3 regions of the Shewanella mangrovisoli genome follow, and region 1 is predicted to be linked to each of the others. Evidence: predicted binding sites of a transcription regulator. Region 1 holds the regulator's gene; each other region holds the start of a gene.
What was found. The regulator MetJ, encoded in region 1, represses methionine synthesis genes. The targets are predictions, from matches to a motif close to TAGACGTCTAGACGTCTA.
Positions count from the first base shown of each region.

Region 2: a site for MetJ is predicted at 2,044-2,061, ahead of metK (methionine adenosyltransferase). Genes of this name have one in related genera too.
Region 3: a site for MetJ is predicted at 4,343-4,360, ahead of serA (phosphoglycerate dehydrogenase). Genes of this name have one in related genera too.

Region 1 covers NZ_CP080412.1:4,161,798-4,167,676, forward strand. Annotated here, with positions in the region: gene K0H60_RS18100 (bifunctional aspartate kinase/homoserine dehydrogenase II) at 1-862, opposite strand, end outside; gene metB (cystathionine gamma-synthase) at 874-2,037, opposite strand; gene metJ (met regulon transcriptional regulator MetJ) at 2,260-2,574, shown strand; gene K0H60_RS18115 (sulfite exporter TauE/SafE family protein) at 2,683-3,426, shown strand; gene nrfD (NrfD/PsrC family molybdoenzyme membrane anchor subunit) at 3,549-4,493, opposite strand; gene K0H60_RS18125 (4Fe-4S dicluster domain-containing protein) at 4,496-5,062, opposite strand; gene phsA (thiosulfate reductase PhsA) at 5,075-5,879, opposite strand, start outside.
Region 2 covers NZ_CP080412.1:3,847,829-3,853,707, reverse strand. Annotated here, with positions in the region: gene K0H60_RS16820 (hypothetical protein) at 1-262, shown strand, start outside; gene K0H60_RS16815 (hypothetical protein) at 269-718, opposite strand; gene metK (methionine adenosyltransferase) at 850-2,001, opposite strand; gene tkt (transketolase) at 2,481-4,475, shown strand; gene epd (erythrose-4-phosphate dehydrogenase) at 4,604-5,620, shown strand; gene K0H60_RS16795 (phosphoglycerate kinase) at 5,754-5,879, shown strand, end outside.
Region 3 covers NZ_CP080412.1:3,909,430-3,915,308, reverse strand. Annotated here, with positions in the region: gene K0H60_RS17115 (PAS domain S-box protein) at 1-803, shown strand, start outside; gene K0H60_RS17110 (response regulator) at 866-1,882, shown strand; gene ygfZ (tRNA-modifying protein YgfZ) at 1,930-2,886, opposite strand; gene serA (phosphoglycerate dehydrogenase) at 3,024-4,253, opposite strand; gene K0H60_RS17095 (DUF2238 domain-containing protein) at 4,409-5,017, shown strand; gene K0H60_RS17090 (helix-turn-helix transcriptional regulator) at 5,385-5,879, shown strand, end outside.

The sequences.
Region 1 (5,879 bases):
TAAAGTCGGTATGGGAGGCGTAGCTTGAGCGCACGGCCAGGCTCACCTCAGTGTTAAATAGCGGCTGCAAAGTGCGTGAATGCAACACGGGCGAGCCTAAACGCGCCAAGCGGTCGGCTTCGGCGAGGGACATGCTCTTGAGTAATTTCGCATCGTTGATCTTATTCGGATCGGCGTTAAATACCCCTTCAACGTCGGTCCAAATGGTCACGCGTTCAATGTCGGCAAGGCTAGCAATTAAGCTGGCACTAAAGTCAGAGCCATTGCGACCCAATAGCAAGGTATCGCCACGCTCGTTGGCGCAGATAAAACCTGTGATCACTAAACGCTCGTTAGGATGCGCGGCCAGTAAAGCTTGCACTTTGGTACGGGATTCTTGCACACGAATTTGCGGCACGGCGGCCTCGTCGGCCACGAGAATCGAACAGGCATCCACATGACTTGCGGCGACACCCGATTCACGCAGCAGCGCGGCCATCAGGCGCGCCGACCAACGTTCACCAAAGCTCACCACATGGCTAATTTGGTAATCGTTACGGGAATCTAAAGATAATAGACTGATTAACTGGGCTTTATCCGTAGTTAAACGCTCACGCAGATCCCGCGCTTGCTCATTGGATAACAGCTGCTCAATCAAGCCTTGCTGATAACTGATAAGGACTTGCAACTCTTCTTGCCATAATTGGTTGCTATCGCGCAGGGACAATAATTTATATAAAAAGTTAGTGGTTTTACCCGCGGCAGACACCACCACCAGATCATCACTATGACCATGGGTTAACAGAATATGGGCGACTCGGCGATAACAATCGGCATCGGCTAAGCTGGAACCACCAAATTTATGTAAGTGACAACGTGCCATCTCGAATTCCTCTACTGACAAGCCGCGACGGCGGCCAATCCTGCTTGAATATCTGCAACTAAGTCGTCGGCATCTTCAATACCAACCGACAAACGTAATAGGGTGTCTTTAATGCCAGCTTCATAACGCGCTTGGGGCTCCATCGCCCTGTGTGTCATAGTCGCGGGCACGGCCACGAGACTCTCAACGCCACCTAAGCTCTCGGCCACGCTGAATAAACTTAAGGCATCTAAAAAGGCGACCACTTCAGCCTCGCCGCCCTTAAGCTCAAAACTCAGCATAGCGCCAAAGCCTTTTTGCTGCTTGGCGGCAATGGCATGGCCGGGGTGTTCCGCAAGGCCTGGGTAATACACTTTGCTCACCACTGGGCTACTTGTCAGCACATCCACAATACGCTGGGCATTGCTTTGGTGCTCACGAATGCGTACGGCTAAGGTACGCAGGCCACGCAGGGTTTGATAACTGTCGAAAGCTGACCCCGTTAAGCCTAAGGTGTTCGACCACCAATGTAAGGTCTCACCGAGTTGAGGATCTTTGGCGATCACAGCGCCGCCCACCACATCGCTGTGGCCATTGATGTACTTAGTGGTGGAGTGGATAACGATATCGGCACCCAGTAACAGCGGTTGCTGCAAAATTGGCGAGAGGAAAGTGTTGTCCACCACCACTAAAGCGCCCACGGCGTGGCTCGCCTTCGCGATAGCTTCGATATCGACGACTCGCAGCAGAGGGTTAGAGGGGGTTTCAATCCACACCATCTTAGGTTGCTGGGCGATAGCTTGCTCGAGCGCTTGAGCGTCGGTTTGATCGACCACCAGCAGTTTAAATTGGCCCTTTTTAGCCAAGTTAGTGAATAAACGGTACGAACCGCCGTAGCAATCGTGGGGCACCACCAGCAAGTCATCAGGGCCAAGCAACGTAGTCACTAAGGTAATGGCCGCCATACCAGTGCAAGTCACCACACCAGTTGCGCCCTTTTCCAGCTTAGCTAGGGCATCACCTAGGATGCTGCGGGTAGGATTGCCGGAACGGCTGTAATCAAATTCGCGAGGATTTTTATGACCATCGAAGGCGTAATTCGTCGACAGGTAAATTGGCGGCACCACAGCGCCATACTGAGTATCGCTTTCGATACCCTGACGCACTGCTAATGTGGCTAATTGACGTTCGGTCACTAATTTGCCTGCGGTCATCGGGAACTCCTAAGTTCGCAAAGAGATGTCTGGACGTCTAAATGTACCTAAGCCCAGTGGCATCGTCAATAGGCGTTAAGACGTTTAGACGTCTAAACATAAAGAAATCTGTTTGCAATCACTAAGAAATAGTAGCAATAATTTGACTGTTATCTGTAAGGGTTTAAAATCTGCCCCGAATTTAGCGTTATAACAGGTGAGTCAATGACTGAATGGAATGGGGAATACATCAGCCCCTATGCTGAACATGGCAAGAAGAATGAACAAGTAAAGAAAATTACTGTGTCTATTCCGCTCAAAGTGCTAAAAGTCCTCACGGATGAACGTACCCGTCGTCAGGTGAACAACCTGCGCCACGCCACCAATAGCGAACTCTTGTGTGAAGCATTTTTGCATGCCTACACCGGCCAGCCTCTGCCTAATGATGCCGATCTGTCGAAAGATAGCCCAGACAGCATTCCCGCCGAAGCGAAACGGTTGATGGACGAAATGGGGATCGAGTGGGAAGATATGGAATAACGCTCAGGCGTCCATAATCCTGCCGTAACTAATTATTAGGGATCGTTAATACTCATCTTGCCTGATGGGTTAGAGTAACGATCCCTATTTTGTTTTTGATGGAATCCTATGTTCTCCTTGATAGATCCACAAACGCTCGCCATTGCGTCTGTGATTGTGTTTTTAGGTGCCCTCACCCAGAGTCTGATTGGCTTTGGTCTTGCTGTGGTGGCGAGTCCGCTGCTGTATATTGTCGACCCCGAATTAGTGCCAGCCCCGGTGATTGTGATGGGTTTTTCCATCGCCCTGCTCACCCTACTGCGTGAGCGCGGCCATTTAGAATTCAACGGCTTGCAATATGCGCTGATTGGTCGAGTGCCCGGAGGTTTTATCGGTGCCAGCCTGTTGCTGTTTGCGCCGCAGCCGATTCTTGGTCTGGCGATTGCTGGCATTGTGGCGGTCGCCGTGGTGCTGAGCCTGTATAAATTCAGCCTGCCAGTGAATAAAGCGACTCTGTTTGGCGCGGGCGTGGTATCGGGGATCTTCGGTAATATTGCCGCCATTGGTGGCCCACCGATGGCGATTTTGTTAGCGGGTAAGGATGCCTCAAAATTTCGCGCCGCACTCTCAGCCTTCTTTATCTTCAGCTCAACCATAGCGCTGGTCATCCTTGGGGTGACGGGCCTGCTCGAAATCAAGCATTTATGGTTATCCCTGATGCTGCTGCCCTCGGTCTTTTTAGGCTATTTAGTGGCGGGTAAACTGGTGGGGAATGTGGATAAGCATAAGACCAAGATGGCAACCTTAGCCCTCTGCGCTATCAGCGCCTTAGTGCTTACGGTGAAATCTGTGATTGAGCTATTGCCGCAATAATTACCGCAATAATCCCCTTCCAATCGCTGCCAATTGCCGCCATAAAAAAGCACCGTTACCGGTGCTTTTTGCTTGCAGGGGATGTGTGACTTATCCCATCGAGATTGCAGTTCACCAGAGCACTAACTTAGATAGCTTTGTCCCGCATACACAATAAAGTGTCTTAGTGCTAACACGCCGGTTAAGCTGGCGCAGGCCACCATGATCATCGCGCCCTTGCTGTGGCGAGTCGCGGCAGGCAACAGCATAAACAGCAATGGAATACCAAAACCAACCCCAACCACGCCAATCCAGAATACGCTCGCCCACACGCCAGAGGTGAGTGATGCCAGCGCCACAGCAGCCGCGCCGCCCTTAAAGTACAAGGCGCAAAACAACATAAACAGGAACATGATTTCGATGGCCATCACTGGCAGCTCTAAGCCATGCATTTTGGCTAAGGTCTTGTCGTGGCTATCAGTCTTGAACATCACCAGCGCCAGCACCGCATTGGCAGCAGCGCCCGCCGATAAACCAGAGACTAAAAACAGCGCCGGCAATACCGCGGTATTCAGCATCGGATAGGCATTCATGGCCGAGATTAAGAAGCCTGTATAAGCGCCCACGCCAATCGCAAGGATAAACAGCAACACTTCAATCAGCTTTCTAAAGGGCATCAGCAGCTTAGCAATAGGCACGAGGAAACCTAAGCCCCACTTTGGCAGTTCGTCACGCAGCACAAGAATCGCGTAGGCAAATGCCAAGGGTGAGTAAGCCAGTAGCGCTAATACCCCAATCGCCATAACGGACTGGAAGTTATAGTTGATTAAAATCAGCCAGAAGTGGAAAGGCTTCGTTAAATCAAACACTAAACATGCCAAGCCTAGGCAAATGGCCACTGGGCCAATAATGGCAGCGGCCTTGAGAATACTGGTCTCCCCCTGCGCTTGATCCTTATTAAACCAACGCAGGCCAATGCCAATCAGCAAACTTCCGGCGGATAAGCCCGCCATAAACAGATACACGGCGATGATCCAATGCCAAGTGACGGGATCATATTGCGCCATATCGCCCCAAGTATTGTTCATAATCAAATCCCCCCTCTTTTGGTAGGAACGCGATATACCCTAGGCTTGGTGCCTAAATGGGTCTTATCTTGGTAAGTGATCTTAGTGTTAAGCAGTTTTGCCACATCACTTTGTGGATCGTTGGCATCGCCAAAGACTAAGGCATCGGTCGGACACACCGTCACACAGGCGGGCTCTTCACCCCGGGCCAAACGCGTGTCCTTACAGAAGTTACACTTGTCTGCCACTTTGGTTTCGGGATTCATAAAACGTACCTTGTAGGGGCACGCCGCCACGCAGTACATACAACCCACACACTTATCGCCATGGATGGAGACAATGCCATCCTCACCTACGTAGGCCGCCCCCGTTGGACACACCTTCACACAGGGCGCATCTTCACACTGCTGACACGACACCCTGTGGTACTTAAAGTGCAGGTGTGGCATCTCGCCGAAAGGGCCCTCAACACGCACTTGTAAGCGAGTCACGCCCTCGGGGACGCCGTTTTCACTGCGACAGGCCACGTTACAGGCTTGGCAGCCGATGCACTTGTTCTCATCGTGCACCATCACATATCTTTTCGTCATTTGAGCCTCCAATTAGCGTTTTGCCAGCGTGACGCCTGTCGTATGAATATTCATGCCACACACAGGTGCTGTTTGATGGGGCAGTAAGTTTCCGCAGTGGATACCTTTACCAGTCGCTCTAACCAACTCTTTGTTTTTAGAGCCAAAGCCCATATAGGCAAACACGGTATCGGGGCGAATGCCCGGGGTGACTAAGGCGTGGCCTTCTTCGCTACCCACGCTGCTGGTTAACCGAATTGGGTCGCCATTGCTGATGCCTAACTTGCCCGCCGTAACGGGATGCACCCAAATGGCGTTATCCGACATCAGGTTAGCCAGCATGGGGATATTGTGAGTCGCGCCATTGGTATGCACGGCGACCTTGCCTTGGATAAAGTACAGCTCGTCAGCTTTCTTCAAATGCACTTCGCGGAACTTAATCACCCCGCGTCCTGGCGCCATGGCTTCAACCTTGGCTGAGGTCAATTCAATCTTGCCGCTTGGGGTTTTAAAGCTGAGTAAACTGCCGTAGGTGCCGTCTTCATCGACGGGTTTAGCATTGGCGTAGGCCTTAGTAAACTCGGCCACCATTTTAGGTTCGCGCAGCATGATGGGCTTACCGAAGCTAACAAAACCTTCGTCCTTAATGCGGCGAAGCAGGTCTGTGTCACGGTTTACCTGCAACAGTTGCAGGGTTTCCATATTGTCCCAAGGGTAGAATTCACTTAGCCCGAGCTTATGGCCAATGTCCTTAAAGATTTGCCATGAGGGCTTAGTGTCGCCTAGGGTTTCCACCACACGTTGGCGCACATAGTAGGCTGGATTTTTACCCGACTTG
Region 2 (5,879 bases), 310 kb from region 1:
ATTATCCGAGTGCGCGTTGCAGCAATGTACAGCCCGTGGATTTGAAGTCGATTGCGACGATAGTCGCCCCCACTATTGGCTGCAGATTGAGGATTGTTGGCTCGATTGCGGCAGAACCAATGCCTACAGTGCGGCTATAGAACGTTTAACACTTGAGGCCGTTCAAGGTGCAAGGATTATCGGCGTGCAAGAATGTGCACTGTTATCCGCCGCGCAGATAAACCTGCTGTGTATGCAAAACGCCCATTTTGACCACTGTTAATCCGAATCAAAGGATTAACCATTCTCCCGTCGGATAATTCCCTTGATAGCCAAAAGGAAGCCGTCCTTGTAAGTACCAGGCTAAACGTTCTTGGGTAAATTCTGAGAGCGTTGCATCGGCTAGCAGTAAAGTGGCTAAGGTATCGGCATCATCTGACACCAGTGCGCAAATCTCAGCAACGGGCATTATTTTCCACGTTTCCAGATAGGCGGTTTTCGCGATTTGAGCGACGATTTCGCTAGAGACTTGGGGCTTTAATCTGTCGGCCTGCTGATGGTCGCTAACGCATAAGCTTTCATAGGGTTCGGAGTAGGGCGGTTCGAAAAAACGGTCGGGATCCTTTTCAAGATAAGTGGTGATTTCTTCAAGGCTGCCTAAGGTTTTGGTCATGGGCTCGTTATGGCCCACCTTGGTCGCCCAAGAACAGGATTGGAGTTGTGCGATTAACGACTTCATTGAGTCCCTGTCTTTTGCCCGCAAATAAAGCCATCTTGCTGATTATGATGGGGTTAGGCAATGCATCCTAAGCATAAAAAAACCGCCCTTAGGCGGTTTTTTTACAAGCGAAAGCGTGATCTTAATGCAGATTATAGACCTGCATCGGCCCGCAGTGCGTCAGCTTTATCCGTCGCTTCCCAAGGGAACTCGTTACGGCCAAAGTGACCATAAGCGGCGGTTGCTTGATAAATTGGGCGAGCCAGGTTCAACATTTCAGTCAGGCCGTATGGACGCAGGTCGAAGTGTTGACGGACTAACTTGATTAAGACTTCTTCAGACACTTTACCAGTACCGAAGGTCTCAACGCTGATAGACGTAGGTTCAGCCACACCGATAGCGTAAGACACTTGGATCTCACAACGGTCCGCTAAGCCTGCTGCAACGATGTTTTTCGCTACATAACGGGCAGCATAGGCCGCACTACGGTCAACTTTTGATGGGTCTTTACCAGAGAAAGCACCACCACCGTGACGTGCCATACCGCCGTAGGTATCTACGATGATCTTACGACCGGTTAAACCACAGTCACCCATTGGGCCACCGATAACGAAACGGCCAGTTGGGTTGATGAAGTATTTAGTGTCCTTGTTCAGCCATTGTGCTGGCAGAACTGGCTTGATGATGGTTTCCATCACGCCTTCGATCAGATCCGCTTGGGCGATGTCTGGGCTGTGTTGGGTAGACAGTACGATCGCATCGATACCAACAATTTTGTTGTCTTCGTAAGCGAAGGTGACTTGGCTTTTCGCATCTGGGCGTAACCATGGCAGAGTGCCATCTTTACGTACTTCTGATTGGCGCTTCACTAATGCGTGGGCATAGGTGATTGGCGCTGGCATCAGAATGTCAGTTTCGTTGCTGGCATAACCAAACATTAAACCTTGGTCGCCGGCACCTTGTTCTTTTGGATCGGCACGGTCGACACCTTGGTTGATGTCTGGAGACTGTTTACCAATCGCATTTAATACTGCGCAAGAATCGGCATCGAAGCCCATATCGGAATGGACATAACCAATTTCACGAACCGTTTTACGGGTCAGCTCTTCAATATCAACCCAGGCAGAGGTGGTCACTTCGCCACCTACTAATACCATGCCAGTTTTGACATATGTTTCGCACGCAACACGTGCTTTAGGATCTTGGGCCAGAATCGCGTCTAGCACAGCATCAGAAATCTGATCTGCAATCTTATCGGGATGACCTTCTGAGACCGACTCAGAAGTAAACAAGTGCTTTGCCATAGTAGGAAAATCTCGTCGTTAGCAATCAAACGTGTAGAAGCATCTACATCTAGACGGCTATTTTAGTGGAATTTCCCTTGGTTGACACCCCCTAAACTAAATATTTGTGTGTAAAGTGAGGTAAGCCCCAAATCGGGGAGAGTTTGCGGCGCTGGAGTTTCTGCTCTAACTCAATGAATTGATAGTGGTATGTGGTTTTTGTTCCAGATGAGGTGGGTAAGTTGTCGCTGAGCTAAGCTCAAACCAAGGTTGTAGCCTGATTGCTATGGGACTAAATGTGACAAAGGATATAACATATTTGAATTATTGTATTACAAATATGTTTAATGTGTTTTAAGATGAATTCGCCTAAACCTTCAAAGGTGTAATCCACCAGACTGGACAGTGGAATGCAATTTTCGTTTGCGTCGCTTCGCTATGTAGGGGAAAATATGCGTCCAAATTGCCCGCTAGACCCCACAAATTAAGCAGGAGAGAGCATGTCTTCCCGTAAAGTACTCGCCAACGCAATCCGTGCGTTAAGTATGGATGCAGTTCAAAAAGCAAACTCAGGCCACCCTGGCGCCCCAATGGGCATGGCAGATATTGCTGAAGTGCTGTGGAATGATTTCCTTAAGCACAATCCGAACAATCCGAAATGGGTAGATAGAGATCGTTTTATCCTCTCTAACGGTCACGGATCTATGCTGATCTACTCTTTATTACACCTGACTGGCTACGACCTGCCTATCGATGAACTGAAGCAATTCCGTCAGTTACATTCAAAAACCCCGGGTCACCCAGAATACGGTTACACCCCAGGTGTTGAAACCACCACTGGCCCATTAGGGGCGGGGATCAGCAACGCTGTGGGTATGGCGATTGCAGAAAAAACCTTAGCGGCACAGTTCAACCGTGAAGGTCACGATATTGTTGACCACTACACTTACTGCTTCCTCGGCGATGGCTGCTTGATGGAAGGTATTTCCCACGAAGCTTGTTCTCTGGCAGGTACCTTAGGCCTAGGCAAACTGATCGCATTTTGGGATGACAACGGCATCTCTATCGACGGTCATGTTGAAGGCTGGTTTACCGATGACACGCCAAAACGTTTCGAATCATACGGCTGGCACGTGATTGCTAACGTTGATGGTCACGATAGCGATGCGATTCGCGCAGCTATCGAAGCGGCAAAAGCGGTGACCGACAAGCCAACCATGATCTGCTGCAAAACCATTATCGGTTTTGGTTCACCAAACAAATCTGGCAGCCACGATTGCCACGGCGCACCATTAGGTGATGCTGAAATCGCAGCGGCCCGTGAATTCTTAGGCTGGCCACATGCGCCATTCGAAATCCCTGCCGACGTATACGCAGGTTGGGATGCTAAAGAAGCCGGTAACGCCCGTGAAGCGGCTTGGAACGACAAGTTTGCCGCTTACGCTGCTGCTTACCCAGAACTGGCTGCCGAATACGAGCGCCGTGTGCTGAAAGGTGAATTACCAGCCGATTTCGAAGCTAAAGCGCAAGCATTTATCCAAGAATGCCAAGCGAAAGGCGAAGGCATCGCGAGCCGTAAAGCGTCACAAAACGCGATTGCCGCTTTCGGTGCGGTTCTGCCTGAACTGTTAGGCGGCAGTGCTGACTTAGCGGGTTCTAATCTGACCTTGTGGGCAGGTTCTAAAGGTATTCAAGAAGATCCAGCAGGTAACTACGTGTACTACGGTGTACGTGAGTTCGGTATGAGTGGCATCATGAACGGTGTGTCACTCCATGGTGGTTTCATCAACTACGGCGCGACGTTCATGATGTTCATGGAATACGCACGTAACGCAGTACGTATGTCTGCACTGATGGGCATTCAAAACATCTTCGTTTACACCCATGACTCTATCGGTCAAGGTGAAGATGGTCCAACTCACCAACCAGTTGAGCAATTAGCTAACCTGCGTATGACGCCAAACATGGCGGTATGGCGCCCATGTGACGCGGCTGAAACCGCAGTGGCATGGAAAGCGGCTATCGAACGTCGTCATGCACCAACATCGCTAGTATTCAGCCGTCAAAACCTGAAGGCTCAAGCACGTACTGCTGAGCAATTAGCGAATGTGGCAAAAGGCGCTTACGTACTGCAAGACTGTGCTGGTGCACCTGAGTACATCCTGATTGCGACTGGTAGTGAAGTGCAATTAGCGGTAGAAGCGGCTGCAGCGCTGACCGAACAAGGCAAACAAGTTCGCGTGGTTTCTATGCCATCAAACACTGAGTTTGATAAGCAAGATGCCGCTTACAAAGAGTCTGTACTGCCAAAAGCTGTGACTAAGCGTATCGCTATCGAAGCGGCCCATACTGACTTCTGGTACAAGTATGTTGGTTTCGAAGGCACTGTTGTTGGCATGACCACTTTTGGTGAGTCTGCGCCAGGCAACGTGCTGCTGAAGCACTTCGGTTTCACCGTTGAAAATGTGCTGAATGCTGCAAAATCACTAGGCTAATCGCTTAGGTGATGAGATTACCGACAAAAGGTTAAACTTTTGAAAGGTTAATCTGTATAATGCGGCCTGCAATCGTTTGCAGGCCGTTTTTGTATATGCAGTATTGTTAAGAGGAAATAAAGACCTCAATGATCCGAGTCGCAATCAATGGTTATGGTCGTATTGGCCGCTCAATCCTTCGCGCTTTATATGAGTCCGGAAAACGTCAGCAAATACAAATTGTCGCAATCAACGAGTTGGCTAAGCCCGAAGCCATCATTCATCTGACCCAGTACGACACTACCCACGGTCGGTTTCAGCCCAGAGTCAAATTAGTCGATGATCAGATGCTGATCGGCGATGACGTCATCAAAATTCTCCACGAACCGGATCCAGCCAAGCTGCCTTGGCGCGAGATGGACATCGACATCGTCTATGAAGCGACTGGCGCCATCTTAGATCGCAACAGTTGCGAGGCCCATATCCACGCAGGCGCCAAACAGGTCTTAATCAGTCACCCTTCTTCTGCCGATGTTGACGGCACTATCGTTTACGGTGTGAACCAAGACTTACTGCGCGCCGAGCATACTGTGGTCTCCAACGCCTCTTGTACGACCAACTGTATCGTGCCCGTTATCGACGTGCTGGATAAACACTTTGGCGTGAAAAGCGGCGCGATTACCACTATCCATTCGGCGATGAACGATCAGCAAGTGATTGATGCCTATCATGATGACTTACGCCGCACCCGAGCTGCGGGTCAGTCAATCATCCCCGTCGACACTAAACTTGCCCGCGGTATCGAGCGGATTTTGCCGCACATGAAAGACAAGTTTGAGGCGATTTCGGTGCGCGTTCCCACGATCAACGTTACAGCTATCGATCTTTCGGTAACATTAGATAAAACAGTGGATATTGCCACCGTCAATCAAGTGTTAGAATTGGCCGCCAATGGACGATTTAACGGTATCTTAGGCTATACTGATGAGCCGCTCGTATCCTGTGATTTTAACCATGATCCGCGCTCAAGTATTGTCGATGGCACCCAGACTCGGGTGAGCGCAGGGCAGTTGGTTAAACTGTTGCTGTGGTGCGATAACGAGTGGGGCTTTGCAAATCGTATGCTGGATACCAGTTTGGCGATGATTGCAGCTAAACAAAGCTGAAGATAAGAATTTATACCAATGGGTTAAGCCTAGTGGCCAATTCGACGGGATGTCGAGTGCCGAGTAGCTATCTAAGCTAACCGATTGATGCAAAAACCAGTTTGTTTTTTTGATTATAAAAGGAAGCGTTACCATGGCAATTATCAATATGTCAGATTTAGATCTCCAAGGTAAGCGAGTGCTTATTCGTGAAGATCTCAATGTGCCAGTCAGCAACGGCGTCGTCACCAGTGATGCACGTCTGCGCGCCTCTCTTCCC
Region 3 (5,879 bases), 250 kb from region 1:
TCGCGATGACAGCAAATGCGATGGCTGGTGATAAGGAAATGTGTTTAAGAGCGGGAATGAACGACCATATCGCTAAGCCGATTGAGGTCAATCTACTGTATCAAACCCTGTTGAAATATTTAGGTGGCAGCGCGTCGCTGGTCGATAACACAGAGCCGAGTCAACTGGTTGATATTCCGGTTAAACCTATCAACTTAGATTCTGGATCTGTGGTGAAATGGCCCGAGCATCCTGAGTTGGATATCGATAGGGGCTTACAATTAGTTCAAAACTCTACTCGTTTGTATCAAAGGATCTTCGATCGTTTCGTTACCAGTCAGCGTAATGTGGTGGATCTCATCAATAAAGCGCTCGCCAATGACAAACGTGACGATGCTGTGCGCATGGCGCATACCTTGAAGGGGCTCGCGGGCAACTTAAGCTCTAGCAAGCTGGTGGAATTAGCCCGCCAACTAGAGTTGCACTTAAGTGAGAAGAGCGAATACCAAACTGAGTTAGACCAAATCCAAGCGCTAGTGGCGTCGATTTGTGATGCCATTGAGCGGGTCAAGCCGCAGTTTGAGGAGTCGACCACATCGACGAGCGAACAACTCTCGCCAGAGGCGCTAGTCACCGCCTTAAAACAGCTGCGACAAAGCCTAGAGGATGCTGACTCAGATGCGGTGGCGCAAATCGATGCGTTAAAACCTCAGGTGAGTAGCAAGTTATGGCTGCAGCTCAGCCCAGCCCTGACTATGATTAATCAGTATCAGTTTGATGAAGCAGTGGATTTGATTGATGAAGTGCTTGCGGAATTAACCTAAAAACCGGTCAAGAGAGTGCGGTATTGGCCATTGATAAGCCACAGGATAAGGTGAAAGTGTTGATGGATAAGGCAACAATATTGGTCGTCGATGATACACCGGAAAATATCGATATTTTAGTGGGCATACTCGGTGAGGATTATAAGGTCAAGGTGGCGATTGATGGACCAAGAGCACTCGCCCTTGTCGCCAAAACCCTGCCGGATTTGATTTTACTCGACGTAATGATGCCCGGTATGAATGGCTATGAAGTCTGTAAGCTGCTTAAGCAAGAACCCTTAACTTGCCATATTCCGGTGATTTTTGTGACCGCCTTGTCTGAGGTGGCCGACGAGACCCAAGGGTTTGAACTCGGCGCCGTCGATTACATCACTAAGCCTGTGAGTGCTCCCGTGGTAAAAGCTCGGGTACGAACTCATCTGGCGCTATACGATCAAAAACGCCTGCTAGAGCAACAAGTCAGAGAACGCACCCAAGAGCTAGAAGAAACTCGCTTCGAAATTATCCGCCGTTTAGGTCGCGCCGCCGAATACAAAGACAACGAGACAGGCCTGCACGTTGTGCGTATGAGCCACTATGCACGGATGCTGGCCGTTAAACTAGGCTTGCCTAGCACCTTCTGCGAGCTGTTGTATAACGCGGCGCCCATGCATGACATCGGGAAAATCGGCACGCCCGATGCGGTGCTGAAAAAGCCCGGTAAGCTTGATGCCGATGAATGGGAAATCATGCAACAACATGCTGCCATTGGTGCCGAGATCATTGGCGAACATGGCGATCCACTGCTGCAAATGGCGCGGCGCATCGCCTTAACCCACCATGAGAAGTGGGACGGTTCGGGTTATCCTAATGGTTTGTCTGGGGAAAATATTCCGATAGAAGGCAGGATTGTGGCAATTGCGGACGTTTTCGATGCCCTGACTTCGCGCCGTCCTTATAAGGAGCCTTGGACAATCGAAGCCACGGTCGAATTACTCGAAAGCCAAGCGGGTAAACACTTTGACCCTAAGCTGGTGGAGGAATTTAAGCAAATTCTGCCCGAGGTGGTGGCAATTCGAGATACTTATATCGAGCATTAAACAAAAAAGGCGCCTAGGGCGCCTTTTCAATACGACTCGCTTAGAAGCTAGGCTTCTTCGAGCGAGTAGGGTAATGCTTGAATGCGTAAGCTGGATTGCTCATCGTCGGCAAAGCGCAGCTTGGCACCGTTCTCGGTATCGTTTGCCAGCACAGCGGTGAGTAGTACTTGATTGCCACGCTGTACGAACTCAATAATTTGCCCGCCCTTGCGATAGCCATCTTCCAATTCGATCTCGAGAGCACTTTCCAACTTGATGTCTGAGGAAGTCGTGCCGTGGAGAATATAGAGCGCGCGCTTGTTACCACCACGGTATTTCATCCGAGCCACAGTTTCTTGGCCCATGTAGCAGCCTTTGTTAAAGCTGATGCCGTTGATAGCCTGTAGGTTGCACATCTGCGGCACATATTGGTTAGCATGGCTTGGCGCTAGATTAGGGTAACCAGCAGCAATTTCTAAGGCTTGCCAAGCGCTGGCATCAAACACTGTGTGCTCGCCCACTAAGGCTGTTGCCGCATCTGGCTGCAGTACCAGAATAAAACGATCCGCATCCTTTAAAATGGCGCCATGTTCGACCAGCGTCAGTTCTTCAGTGATTTCATCAAAGTGTTGGGTCATAAATTGTGTTGCCTGTTCGCCTGCTACGCCGAGTAATGTCCACTCCGCCGTCGCATTGGTCAGGGTTGCTTTGCTAAACACGGCATATTTTTGCAGTTGCGGCAGATCGACCTCGATAGTCTCCCTTGGCAGCAGCATCAACAGCGCCTCTTGGATAGCAAAGGTGCGGAAGCTGGCGATCATCTTACCCTTAGGATCGCAATGTGCGCCCCAGCGCCATTGGTTGGCTTCGAGTGAGCTAATGTCCGTAGTCACTTGGCCATGGATAAAACTGCGCCCCTGTTCACCGACTACTTTGATGAGGCCGAGGTGGGATAGGTTGGCGAGCATAAGTGGAGGCATGGAGGCGTCCAGATCCCAAGTGGGTGTCGAAACTGCAATAGTCATAGCGGAGATCCTGAAAATGAAGACGATGCAAGAGGCTAGATTGTAGCGGAATTAAGCGGCGCTCAAAAGCATAAGGCGCACATATCTTGAATGAAATGTGCGCCTTATAAATTCACTCAAGCTGAGTGCTTAAAGCATTAGAACAATACGCGGGTGCGCAGTGTGCCTTCAATGGCCTTAAGTTCAACCAAGGCTTCTTCGGCTTGGTGAGTATCGACTTCCATCACCACATAACCGATTTCTGCAGTGGTTTGCAGGTACTGAGCGGCAATGTTGATGCCTTTTTCAGAGAAGGCTTTGTTGATTTTGATTAGCACGCCAGGACGGTTTTGGTGAATGTGCAGTAAGCGCGAAATGCCTTTGTGCATTGGCAGCGACACTTCAGGGAAGTTAACCGCAGATACGGTCGAACCGTTGTCAGAGTATTTAGCTAACTTACCGGCAACTTCGATACCGATGTTTTCCTGGGCTTCGGCAGTACTGCCACCCACGTGCGGAGTCAGCAGCACGTTATCTAAACCACGTAATGGGCTGATAAATTCATCATCATTCGATTGTGGCTCGACGGGGAATACGTCGATGGCCGCACCCGCAAGGTGACGCTCTTTAAGGGCGACCGTTAGGGCATCGATATCGACCACAGTACCGCGTGAGGCGTTGATAAAGATGCTGCCTTTACGCATGGCCGCAAATTCGGCGGTGCTGATCATATCTTTGGTTTGCGCCGTTTCAGGAACGTGCAAACTGATCACATCGGACTGTGCCAGTAATTGTTCCATCGAATGGATTTGCTGGGCATTGCCTAATGGTAGTTTGTCTTCGATATCGAAAAACACCACGCGCATGCCTAAGGTTTCAGCCAAGATCCCGAGCTGTGTACCGATATGGCCATAACCTATCACACCTAAGGTTTTGCCACGGACTTCGTAACTGCCGGCTGCCGTCTTCATCCAGCCACCACGGTGGGCGATAGCATTACGTTCAGGAATGCCGCGCATCAGCATGATGATTTCGCCTAATACCAGTTCAGCCACGCTGCGGGTATTAGAGAATGGTGCGTTAAATACTGGGATACCGAGTAATTCGGCGGTCGCCAGATCCACTTGGTTAGTACCGATACAGAAACAACCAATCGCAATCAGTTTTTCGGCACGCTTCAATACCTCAGCCGTTAATTGGGTACGGGAACGAATACCAACAAAGTGAGCATCTTTGATGGACTCGAGCAGGGCTTCATCACCTAAGGAGGCTTTGTGATACTCGATATTGGTGTATCCAGCACGTTCAAATACATCGACCGCAGATTGGTGGACGCCTTCCAACAACAGGATCTTGATCTTATCCTTGTCCAGCGAATGTTTCGCCATGATATGGGTACCCTCTAATTAATTGAAATAGTTCTGTGTGATATGCTGACAACCTTGGCCTTCCAAAGTAGCACTTTTTTTGCTCACTGTGGAGGGCTAGATGGCTAAAGTTAATATTCTAGAATTAGAACAATATCGCATAAGAGGAAGGAACATTGAATAACAAAATCATTTGGTGCGGTATTTACCTCTCAGTTTTAATATGGTCGGCGATAAAACCCGCAGATCCATTCACTTGGTGGCTTGAAGCCTTGCCCGCATTAGTGGCCGTGCCCTTGCTCTTTTTTACCCGCAAGCGTTTTCCGCTGACGCCCTTAGTGTATTTTTTGGTGCTAGTGCATTGCTGTGTGTTGTTTGTTGGCGCGCACTATACCTATGCCGAAGTGCCACTGTTCGACACGATTGCCCAGTGGATGGGGACAGAGCGCAACAACTACGACAAGGTAGGACATTTTGCTCAAGGTTTTATTCCGGCCATGTTAGCCCGTGAGATTATGTTACGTAATCAAGCCGTTAAACCTGGAGCCTGGTGTGCCTTTCTCGTCACCTGCTTTGTGCTGGCCTTCAGCGCCTTCTACGAACTGATTGAATGGTGGGTGGCCGCCGCGACGGGCGAAGGCGCCGAGGCCTTTTTAGGTACTCAGGGTTATGTGTGGGATACCCAATCGGATATGTTTTTAGCCTTGATTGGGGCCATTGTCGCACTAATCAGTTTGTCCCGTGTGCAGGATAAGCAAATCGCAAAACTAATCGGTCAGGCTTAGGCTCAAACACTTACCGAAAAATCCCCTCTAAGTCTCACTTAGAGGGGATTTTTTATGCCTCAAACCGTCATTGTTTTCTGTTAAATTTTTGTGTCAACTTTCGATTGAGAGCTTTATAGACTAAGGTGTAACCTGATTGTTCCGTCGATAAGCTTCAGGATTAATCACTGTTTAGTGATAAAGCCTTGGTCTGTTAGTCGAACTTACTATAAAAAAAGAGTGATTATTTAGTACATTCGGGTGATGGCATTCATGCGGTAACTAGTCAAAATGGGCTATGTTAATTAATTGTATTTTTGTGCATTTGCACGCTTAAGTTCAATATTAGACTAATAAAGACGAAATACTTTTCAGGGAGAAGAGTAAATTGAGTACTATCAATGAGTTAGTTTTTCTGCATCAAGTGGCAGCGCCTTGCCATTTGGCGATACTAGCAGAATCTATCGGGTTAAAAACACGGATTGTTAAACAGGCTTCTGAGTTAAATTTAGATAAAGGACAGCGCAGTTTCTGTTTAATCGCCCAAAAGGGCGCGGCCTTAGACAATAAAGGGATCCCACTCTTAGCGTCACGTCTTGTGCCACATGTTCCCGTCGCTTTGTATCAAGTCGAGCGTAATTCTTTAGATCAAGAGTCAGCCATGCTGCTGGGGATCCGCGGTCTGTTATTTGCAGATCAGCGGATGGATTTGATGCTAACGGGGCTGCGTAAAATGGTGGCCGACGAACTTTGGTACGATAGAACCTTGCTCAGTAAGATGTTTCGCCGTGTGGTGCAAAAGTTGGATGGGCAAAATGAGATGCCCGCCGATACCGTAGCCATGTTGCAAGCGCTTACCTCCAGAGAGAGGACCATTATTCAG